Regions from separate parts of the Pseudomonas sp. EA_105y_Pfl2_R69 genome, predicted to be linked through region 1. Evidence: predicted binding sites of a transcription regulator. Region 1 holds the regulator's gene; each other region holds the start of a gene.
The links. Region 1 encodes sigma-54, which starts transcription at its own class of promoters, with help from an activator protein. Its sites were predicted from a motif close to ANTGGCATNNANNTTGCTNT; they were not measured.
Positions count from the first base shown of each region.

Region 1 (3,274 bases):
CGCCGTCGGCAAGCCCGCCTATTACGAGCAGTTGCCAGCCGCCGACAAGCAGATCGTCAAGGCCTACGGCCTGACCATCCAGTACTTCGCCGCCAACGAGCGCATCGTGCTGATCGACCAGGCCAAGGTGATCCAGGAAGGCAACACCTTCGAAGGCGAGAAGATCGTCTATGACACCCAGCGCCAGATCGTCAACGCCGGCCGCGCCACTGGCAGCAATGTCAGCGTGCCACGGCCGCGAATCGACATGGTGATCCAGCCGAAGAACAAACCAGCCGACCAGCAGGCGCAGTAACCATGGCCACATTGAAAGCCCAGCACCTGGCCAAGAGCTACAAAGGCCGCCAAGTCGTGCGCGACGTCAGCCTGAGCATCGACAGCGGGCAGATCGTCGGCCTGCTCGGCCCCAACGGCGCGGGCAAGACCACCTGCTTCTACATGATCGTCGGCTTGGTCCAGGCCGACCAGGGCCGCGTCCTGATCGACGACCTCGACGTCAGCCACCAGCCCATGCACGGCCGCGCCCGCGCCGGCATCGGCTACCTGCCGCAGGAAGCCTCGATCTTTCGCAAGCTCAGCGTGGCCGACAACATCATGGCCATCCTGGAAACCCGCAAGGACCTGGACCGCACAGAGCGGCGCAAGGAGCTGGAAAGCCTGCTGCAGGAGTTTCATATCAGCCATATCCGCGACAACCTCGGTATGAGCCTGTCCGGCGGCGAACGCCGGCGTGTGGAAATCGCCCGCGCCCTGGCGACCTCGCCCAAGTTCATCCTGCTCGACGAACCCTTTGCCGGGGTCGACCCGATCTCGGTCGGCGATATCAAACAGATCATCTACCACCTCAAGGCCAAGGGTATCGGCGTACTGATCACCGATCACAACGTACGCGAGACCCTGGACATCTGCGAAACCGCCTACATTGTCAGTGACGGCCAACTGATCGCCGAAGGCGACGCCGAAGCCATCCTGGCCAACCAGACGGTCAAAGAGGTGTACCTGGGACATGAGTTCCGCCTGTAACAGGGGCTTTTCTCACGCAAACAAGCGCCACCCCTAGGCAAACCCCTTAGAGTCAGGCATATAATTTGCTTCCTTGTGGCGCCTCCGCGCCCTGTAGTGGATTGCGCACAGACGCCGGTAAATAAGGTCTGCAATGAAACCATCGCTAGTCCTGAAGATGGGCCAGCAGCTGACGATGACACCGCAGCTGCAACAGGCCATTCGCCTACTCCAACTGTCGACCCTGGATCTGCAACAAGAGATCCAGGAGGCACTGGAATCCAATCCGATGCTCGAACGCCAGGAAGACGGCGAAGATTTCGACAACTCGGACCCCATGGCCGATGGTGCGGAGAGCGCCACTTCCAGCGAACAGCAAGAGCCCACGTTCCAGGAGCCCAGCTACCAGGAAAACACCCAGACTGTGGACAACCTGGAGGAAGGCGACTGGAACGAGCGCATTCCCAACGAGCTGCCCGTCGATACCGCCTGGGAAGACATCTACCAGACCAGCGCCAGCAGCCTGCCGAGCAGCAGCAACGACGATGACGAGTGGGACTTCACCACCCGCACCTCCAGCGGCGAGAGCCTGCAGAGCCATATGCTCTGGCAGCTCAATCTTTCGCCCATGTCCGACAAGGACCGCCTGATCGCGGTGACCCTGATCGACTGCATCAACGAGCAGGGCTATCTGGAAGAAACCCTGGAAGAAGTGGTCGAGGCCTTCGACCCGGAGCTGGACATCGAACTGGACGAAGTCGAGGCCGTGCTGCACCGCATCCAGCAGTTCGAGCCCGCCGGCATTGCCGCGCGCAACCTCGGCGAATGCCTGCTCCTGCAACTGCGCCAACTGCCGGCCAAGACCCCCTGGCTGAGCGAGGCCCAGCGCCTGGCCAGCGACTACCTCGACCTGCTCGGCAGCCGCGATTACAGCCAGCTGATGCGCCGCATGAAGCTCAAGGAAGACGAGCTGCGCCAGGTTATCGAGCTGATCCAGAGCCTCAACCCGCGCCCCGGCTCGCAGATCGAATCGAGCGAGCCGGAATACGTGGTGCCGGACGTGATCGTGCGCAAGCACAACGAACGCTGGCTGGTGGAGCTGAACCAGGAAGCCATGCCGCGCCTGCGGGTCAACGCGCAGTACGCCGGTTTTGTGAAGCGTGCCGACTCCAGTGCCGACAACACCTTTATGCGCAACCAGCTGCAGGAAGCGCGCTGGTTTATCAAGAGCCTGCAAAGCCGCAACGAAACCCTGATGAAGGTCGCCACGCAGATCGTCGAACACCAGCGCGGCTTCCTCGACTACGGCGACGAGGCGATGAAACCTCTGGTGCTGCACGATATCGCCGAGGCCGTGGGCATGCACGAGTCGACCATCTCGCGGGTCACCACACAGAAATTCATGCACACCCCGCGCGGCATTTACGAGCTGAAATACTTCTTCTCCAGCCACGTCAGTACCTCCGAGGGCGGCGAATGCTCGTCCACCGCAATCCGCGCCATCATCAAAAAACTGGTCGCCGCGGAAAATGCAAAAAAGCCGTTGAGTGACAGCAAGATCGCTGGTTTACTGGAGGCACAGGGCATTCAAGTAGCCCGCCGTACAGTCGCAAAGTACCGTGAATCCCTCGGGATAGCGCCATCCAGCGAGCGCAAGCGATTGATCTAGGGCGGCACAAGAAGGAAGACGGTTCACACTGCACAAAACAACACCCGGCCTCGCCTTTGCGCGCAAGCAGCTCTGCTGCCTATACGCGCCGGCGACAGTGCCAGACTCGTTCTGCCAGGGTCTTCCACGCCACAGTGTTCCGGCGGCAGGCCTATTGCCTGCCTCTTACACACGGCAACAAGGAGAATGCGGTATGCAAGTCAACATCAGTGGACATCAGCTGGATGTGACCGACGCCATGCGCGCCTATATCGACGAAAAACTCGGTCGACTGGAGCGCCACTTCGACAAAATCACCAATGTGCAAGTCATCATGGAGGTCGAGAAGCTCAAGCAGAAAATCGAAGCGACCCTGCACATTGCCGGCGGTGAAGTCGTCGCCAATGCGGTACACGACGACATGTACGCCGCCATCGATTTACTCACCGACAAACTCGATCGCCAACTCATCAAGCACAAGGAAAAACAGCTCGACCGTCAACAGGGCGCACTGGCCCGCTGACCTCGCCTATCTCCTATGATCCGACTTGAAACTATCCTGACCCCCGGCCGTTCCCTGGTGAACGTGCCGGGCGGCAGCAAAAAACGTGTTCTCGAACAGAT
Region 1 covers NZ_CAXAOO010000001.1:781,127-784,400, reverse strand. Annotated here, with positions in the region: gene lptA (lipopolysaccharide transport periplasmic protein LptA) at 1-295, shown strand, start outside; gene lptB (LPS export ABC transporter ATP-binding protein) at 298-1,023, shown strand; gene AACY13_RS03380 (RNA polymerase factor sigma-54) at 1,157-2,671, shown strand; gene hpf (ribosome hibernation-promoting factor, HPF/YfiA family) at 2,865-3,173, shown strand; gene ptsN (PTS IIA-like nitrogen regulatory protein PtsN) at 3,189-3,274, shown strand, end outside.

Region 2 (3,274 bases), on a different contig from region 1:
TCGACGCCGATGATGCCGACGTCCTTGATGCCCGATTCGGCGCAGTTGCGCGGGCAGCCGGAGACCGCCAGTTTGACCTTGTGCGGCGACCACATATTGAACAGCGCGTGTTCCAGGTCGATGCCCATCTGCGTGCTGTTCTGCGTACCGAAGCGGCAGAACTCGCTGCCGACGCAGGTCTTCACGGTGCGGATTGACTTGCCATAGGCGTGGCCGGACGGCATGTCGAGGTCCTTCCACACGCCCGGCAGGTCGTCCTTCTTGATCCCCAGCAGGTCGATGCGCTGGCCGCCGGTGACCTTTACCATGGGCACGTTGTACTTGTCGGCCACGTCGGCGATGCGGCGCAGCTCGGAGGCATTGGTCACGCCGCCCCACATCCGCGGAATAACCGAGTAGGTGCCGTCCTTCTGGATATTGGCGTGGGCGCGTTCGTTGATAAAGCGCGACTGCGGGTCGTCCTTGGCCTCGCCCGGCCAGGTGGAAATCAGGTAGTAGTTCAGCGCCGGACGGCAGGTGGCGCAGCCATTCGGCGTGCTCCAGTTGAGGAAGGCCATGGTCGCCGGGATACTGGTCAGGTGCTCGTCGCGGATGGCCTTGCGGATCTGCCCGTGGTTGAGCTCGCTGCAACCGCAGATGGCTTTTTCGCTCTTCGGCTTGACGTCGGCCGCACCGCCCACGGTGTTGATCAGAATCTGCTCGACCAGGCCGGCGCAGGAGCCGCAGGAGCTGGCGGCTTTGGTGTGCTTCTTGACCTCATCGACGCTGAACAGGCCGTTTTCCTGAATGGCCCGGACTATGGTGCCCTTGCATATGCCGTTACAGCCGCACACTTCCATGTCGTCGGGCATATTGGCGGTGCTGCTCTGACCCTGGTGGCCGGCGTCACCGATGGCGTTTTCGCCGAACATCAGGTGGTCGCGAATTTCGCTGACGTTGTGGTTCTCGCGGATCTGGCGGAAATACCAGCCGCCGTCGGCGGTATCGCCGTACAGGCAGGCACCGACCAGCACGTCGTCCTTGATCACCAGCTTCTTGTACACGCCGCCGATCGGGTCGGAGAGGGTGATGGTCTCGGTGCCTTCTGCGCCCATAAATTCGCCGGCGGAGAACAGGTCGATACCGGTGACCTTGAGCTTGGTCGAGGTCACCGAACCCTGGTAGCGGGCGAAACCGAGCTGGGCCAGGTGGTTGGCGCAGACCTTGGCCTGTTCGAACAGCGGTGCCACCAAGCCATAGGCGATGCCGCGGTGGCTGGCGCATTCGCCGATCGCGTAAACCCGCGGGTCGAAGGTCTGCATGGTGTCGTTGACCAGGATGCCGCGATTGCAGGCGATCCCGGACTGTTCCGCCAGGTCGCTGTTGGGGCGGATGCCGGCGGCCATCACCACCAGGTCGGCGGGGATGACGTCGCCGTCCTTGAATTTCACCGCGCAGACCCGGCCTTCGCCGTTGTCCAGCAGTTCGGCGGTGAGCTTTGGCAGGAGGAACTTCAGCCCGCGGTCTTCCAGCGATTGCTGCAGCAGACGGCCGGCGGTGCTGTCGAGCTGACGCTCCAGCAGCCAGTCGCCCAGGTGCACCACGGTCACGTCCATGCCGCGCAGCTTGAGGCCGTTGGCCGCTTCCAGGCCAAGCAGGCCGCCGCCGATGACCACTGCGTGCTTATGGGTCTTGGCGGTTTCCATCATCATCTGGGTGTCGGCGATGTCGCGATAGCCGATCACCCCGGCCAGGTCCTTGCCCGGAATCGGCAGGATAAAGGGGTTGGAGCCGGTGGCGATAAGCAGGCGATCGTACTCGGCCTCGCTGCCGTCGTCGGCGACCACCACACGGGCCTTGCGGTCGATGTTCACCACCTTGCGCCCGAGCAGCAGCTTGATGCCGTTGTCCGCATACCAGTTGAGGTCGTTGAGCACGATTTCCTCGAAGGTCTGCTCGCCGGCCAGTACCGGCGAGAGCAGGATACGGTTGTAGTTGGGGTGCGGCTCGGCACCGAACACCGTAATGTCGTAGAGGTCGGGGGCGAGCTTGATCAGCTCTTCGAGGGTGCGGACACCGGCCATGCCGTTGCCAATCATCACCAGCTTGAGTTTTTTCATGCCGGCCATCTCCTGAATAAAAAACACGGAAAACAAAAAAGGCGTCCCGCTAGTCACCTAGCGAGGACGCCTTTGTCCAAGTCCCGTTCTCTCGGGAAGCACAGCCCTCAACGTTGAAGGCTGTGCTTTATTAATTCTGCTAAATGCAATGCAGGGCTTGTGCCAACTTCTGCAAGTGGCGTTTTTCATGGCTTTTCAGCGACTTGCGGGCTTTGTCCGGTGCTGTTGCTGCACTACTTGAAGGCGTCTTGCGCTGTATTGGTGCGCTTTGGCTCAGAGCAGCAGAAACAGCAGCGCCAGGTTCAGCAGCAGGGAAAACAGCGCCACGCTGCGCCAGACCAGCAGGGGCTCGCGTTCGAGCAGCGGTCTTGGCCGGCTGCTGAGGGATTTGCGCTCGCCCTGTTCCAGGGCCAGCAGCCATTCCTCGGCGGTTTCATAGCGCGCCTTGGGCTCGGCGGTCAGGGCGCGATTGAGGCTGTCGTCGATCCAGCCTGGCAGGTCCGGGCGATAACGGCTGGCCGGGGTCGGCTGGCCAAAGCGCGGGTGCTGAAAGGCTTCGATCTCGCCGTAGGGATAATGCCCGGTCAGCAGGTGGTAGAGGGTCACGCCGGCGCTGTAGAGGTCCTGCTGGGCCGTGGGCGCTGTGCCGGCAAAGGCCTCGGGGGCGATATAGCTGGGCGTGCCGGGCAGCTCATGGGCCTCATCGCGGGACAGGCCCGGGCAGTAGGCCAGGCCGAAATCCAGTACGCGCAATTCGCCGTCATCGCCCCACAGCAGGTTCTCCGGCTTGATATCGCGGTGCAGGATATTGCGCCGGTGCAGCATGCCCAGGGCCTTGATCAGCCGCGGGGCGATGTCCAGCCATTCCGGCAGGCCCAGCGGACCATTCAGGCGCAGGTGTTCGGCCAGGGTCTGGCCGCTGTATTCGCGCTGCACGTAATACAGGTGCTGGCGTTGCGGCAGCGGATGCACATCGGCGAAGAAGCGCCCCGCGACCCGGCGCAGAAACCATTCCTCGAGCAGCAGTGCGGGGCCGGCCTGGGCTTCATCGGCGCGGCTGGGCGGCAGGGTCTTGAGCAGCCAGCGCCGCGTCTGGGCATCGCGCACCCGGTACATCAGCGACTGGCGCGACTCAGCGAGCAGACGCTCGACCTGCCAGCCCTCGAAATCATGCC
Region 2 covers NZ_CAXAOO010000002.1:583,942-587,215, forward strand. Annotated here, with positions in the region: gene nirB (nitrite reductase large subunit NirB) at 1-2,099, opposite strand, end outside; gene AACY13_RS08570 (bifunctional protein-serine/threonine kinase/phosphatase) at 2,373-3,274, opposite strand, start outside.
Region 2: the regulator sigma-54 is predicted to act here: its motif matches at 2,247-2,266, upstream of nirB (nitrite reductase large subunit NirB).

Region 3 (3,274 bases), on a different contig from region 1:
CACTGCCCAGCCCCGCCAGGTTGAGCATCAACTCGCTGCCGCCCAGGACCACACTGTCGACGTTGGCCGGGAGCATGGTGTACAGCCCCTTGGTCTCGCCCTCGTAAGTCGCCTGCGCTTCAAATTTGTAGGTACCCGGCGGCAACAGATTGCCGCTGGCATCCTTGCCGTCCCAGATAAAGCTGACGTTGCCGGCGGCCTGCTCGCCCATATTGATGCGGCTCACCGCCGCCCCAGTCTTGTCGTAGACGTTGACGTAGACGTTGCTGCTGCTGGTTGGCAGCACCAGGCTGGCCTTGAAGCTCTCGCTGGTGTCGACCAGCGCCGTCTCCGTCGGCACTATCACCTTGCGCCCGACCAGCGAAGAGGCCTGCAGGGCCTGGGAAGACTGGTAGCCGCTGAGCAGAGAGCCCATGCTGGTGTTCAGCTTCTCGATCCCCTCGACCTGACTGAACTGCGCCAGCTGGGCAATAAATTCGCCGTTGCCTTGCGGCTCCAGCGGATTCTGGTTGTTCAACTGCGCCACCAGCAGGTTGAGGAACTCATTCTTGCCCAGCTCCTTGTTGGCCGTGCCCTGATTCTTGATCTGGTACTGATCCAGTGCCGTACCACTGACATCGCCTACAGTGCTCATACTCATGGCTCCTTGTGCCCGACGGCTTACTGACCCAGGGTCAATACGCGCTGCATCATCTGCTTGGCGGTATTCATCATTTCAACGTTGGTCTGGAAGGCCCGGCTGGCGGAAATCATGTCCGCCATCTCTTCCACCACATTGACGTTGGGGTAATAGACATAGCCGCCGGCATCGGCAGCCGGATGATTGGGCTCGTAGCGCGGCACCAGGCTGCTCTGATCCTCGACGATGCCCAGCACCTGGACGCCGCGACCGGCCTGGTCCTGCTCGGCGAACAGCGAGCCGCGATCACCGTCCTGCGCCTGCTGGAACACGGTGGCGAACACCGGATGACGGGCGCGATAGGTCTGATCGATGCTCGACGACACCGACTCGGCATTGGCGATGTTGCTGGAAATGGTATTCAGCCGAGTGCTCTGGGCACTCATGCCGGTTCCGGCGATATTGAACACACTGGCTAGGGACATGGCATCGGACTCCTGTTAGTCGCCGCGCAGGGCGGTGACCAGCCCTTTGAATTTGCTGTTGAGCAAGGTGAAACTGGCCTGGAACTGCACCGAGTTTTCCGCATAGCTGGATTGCTCGACCTGCAGGTCGACGGTGTTCTGGTCGATCGACGGATGGAACGGCGTGCGGTAGGCCAGATCGGCTTCCCCCACCTGGATGCCATCGGCAGCGATATGCCGGCTATCGGTACGATTCAGATTGACCGGGCCACGCTGGGTCTTGGCGCTCTGCTCGGCCAACACCGTGGCGAACTCCAGGTCGCGCGCTTTATAGTGCGGCGTGTCGGCGTTGGCGATGTTGTTAGCCAGCACCTCCGCACGCTGAGCGCGAAAGCCGAGTGCCTGCTGATGGATACCGAGTGCCCGATCGAAACTGATGCTCATGGTCAGAAACCTTTGCCGGTTGCCGTTGCTGTTTTCCGTAGCAGACCATAAGCAATCGCTGTGCCATTTTATTTTTTACATATATTTCAATGAGTTATGTAATTTATAAGCGAATTGAAAGGCAAAAGCGGCAAGCGTTTTCCGCCTCCAGGCGGCAATGCGGCAATGCGGCAAACAGCCTGTCTGTTGCCAGGGCACGGCAAGATTGCCCGGGCACACCTACTCGATGGAAGCTTCCCGGCTATCTATCTCGACTATCTATATAGATGCGCAAGCGCTTGGCAGCGCCCACGCAGAAACCAGGCATAAAAAAACCGGCACACGGCCGGTTTTCTATGCAGCGCTGCGACCTTACAGACCGGCAGCATTCTCCGACAGGTACTGCGCAACGCCTTCTGGCGAAGCGGTCATGCCCTTGTCGCCCTTCTTCCAGTTGGCCGGGCAGACTTCGCCATGCTCTTCGGTGAACTGCAGGGCATCGACCAGACGCAGCAACTCATCCATATTGCGACCCAGCGGCAGGTCGTTGACGATTTGCGAACGCACAACGCCTTTGGTGTCGATCAGGAAGGCACCGCGGAAGGCCACACCGTCGGCGGTCTCGACGTCATAGGCCTTGCAGATGGCATGGTTGATATCGGCAGCCAGGGTGTACTTGACCGGACCGATGCCGCCCTTGTCCACCGGGGTATTACGCCAGGCATTGTGGGTGAAATGCGAGTCGATGGAGACGCCGATCACCTCGACATTACGCGCCTGGAACTCGGGAATACGGTTATCCAGCGCAATCAGTTCGGACGGGCAAACAAAGGTGAAGTCCAGCGGGTAGAAAAACACCAGACCGTATTTGCCCTTGATCGCCGCGGACAGGCTGAAGCTGTCGACGATTTCGCCATTGCCCAACACCGCTGCGACGTCAAAATCCGGGGCTTGCTTACCTACGAGTACGCTCATTCGAAATCTCCTTGATTGATCAGTCCAGAGCAAGCTCGCAGCGCGCACATACCTTATGCAGCGCCTGGGCTTGCACCAAAAGGGCCGACCATCATACACCGCACATTTGCCCATCGCCCATCGCCCTGCCCCTCACCGAGGGCTCAGCACGGCAGCCCGACCAGGCCGGACAACGTGCGAACGGGGCTGCCAAATAGTTCTTTGACAAGCATTCTCATTAGCATTAGTATCCTTCCCAACTCCACAGCCCTGCGGCGAGCCTAAATCATGTACGTCTGTCTCTGCGAAGGTGTTACTGACGGTCAAATTCGCGACGCCATCTACGATGGCTGCTGCAGCTATCGCGATGTCCGCGCCAGCCTCGGCGTTGCCAGCCAATGCGGCAAGTGCGCCTGCCTGGCCAAACAAGTGGTACGCGACACCCTCAGTGAAGTGCAGAGCAGCCAGGCCGCCCTCGCCTACCCCGCCAGTTTTGTAGCCGCCTGATTTTCGCCGCGGTCGAGAACCGGACCTTGTGTCCGGTTTTTTATGGCCTGCCATCCATGGCGGCCACCCTTCGGGCCGTCGCTGCGCGACGTTAAAAATGGCTCCCGGCCATTTTTTATGGCCTGCCATCTATCGCGGCCACCCTTCGGGCCGTCGCTGCGCGACGTTAAAAATGTCTCCCGACCATTTTTTATGGCCTGCCATCCATGGCGGCCACCCTTCGGGCCGTCGCTGTATGGCGTTAAAAATGGCTCCCGACCATTTTTTATGACCTGTCATCTATCACGGCCATCCTTCGGGGGCGCTG
Region 3 covers NZ_CAXAOO010000004.1:220,567-223,840, forward strand. Annotated here, with positions in the region: gene flgD (flagellar hook assembly protein FlgD) at 1-634, opposite strand, end outside; gene flgC (flagellar basal body rod protein FlgC) at 661-1,104, opposite strand; gene flgB (flagellar basal body rod protein FlgB) at 1,120-1,527, opposite strand; gene AACY13_RS13135 (peroxiredoxin) at 1,879-2,481, opposite strand; gene AACY13_RS13140 (bacterioferritin-associated ferredoxin) at 2,749-2,967, shown strand.
Region 3: the regulator sigma-54 is predicted to act here: its motif matches at 1,576-1,595, upstream of flgB (flagellar basal body rod protein FlgB).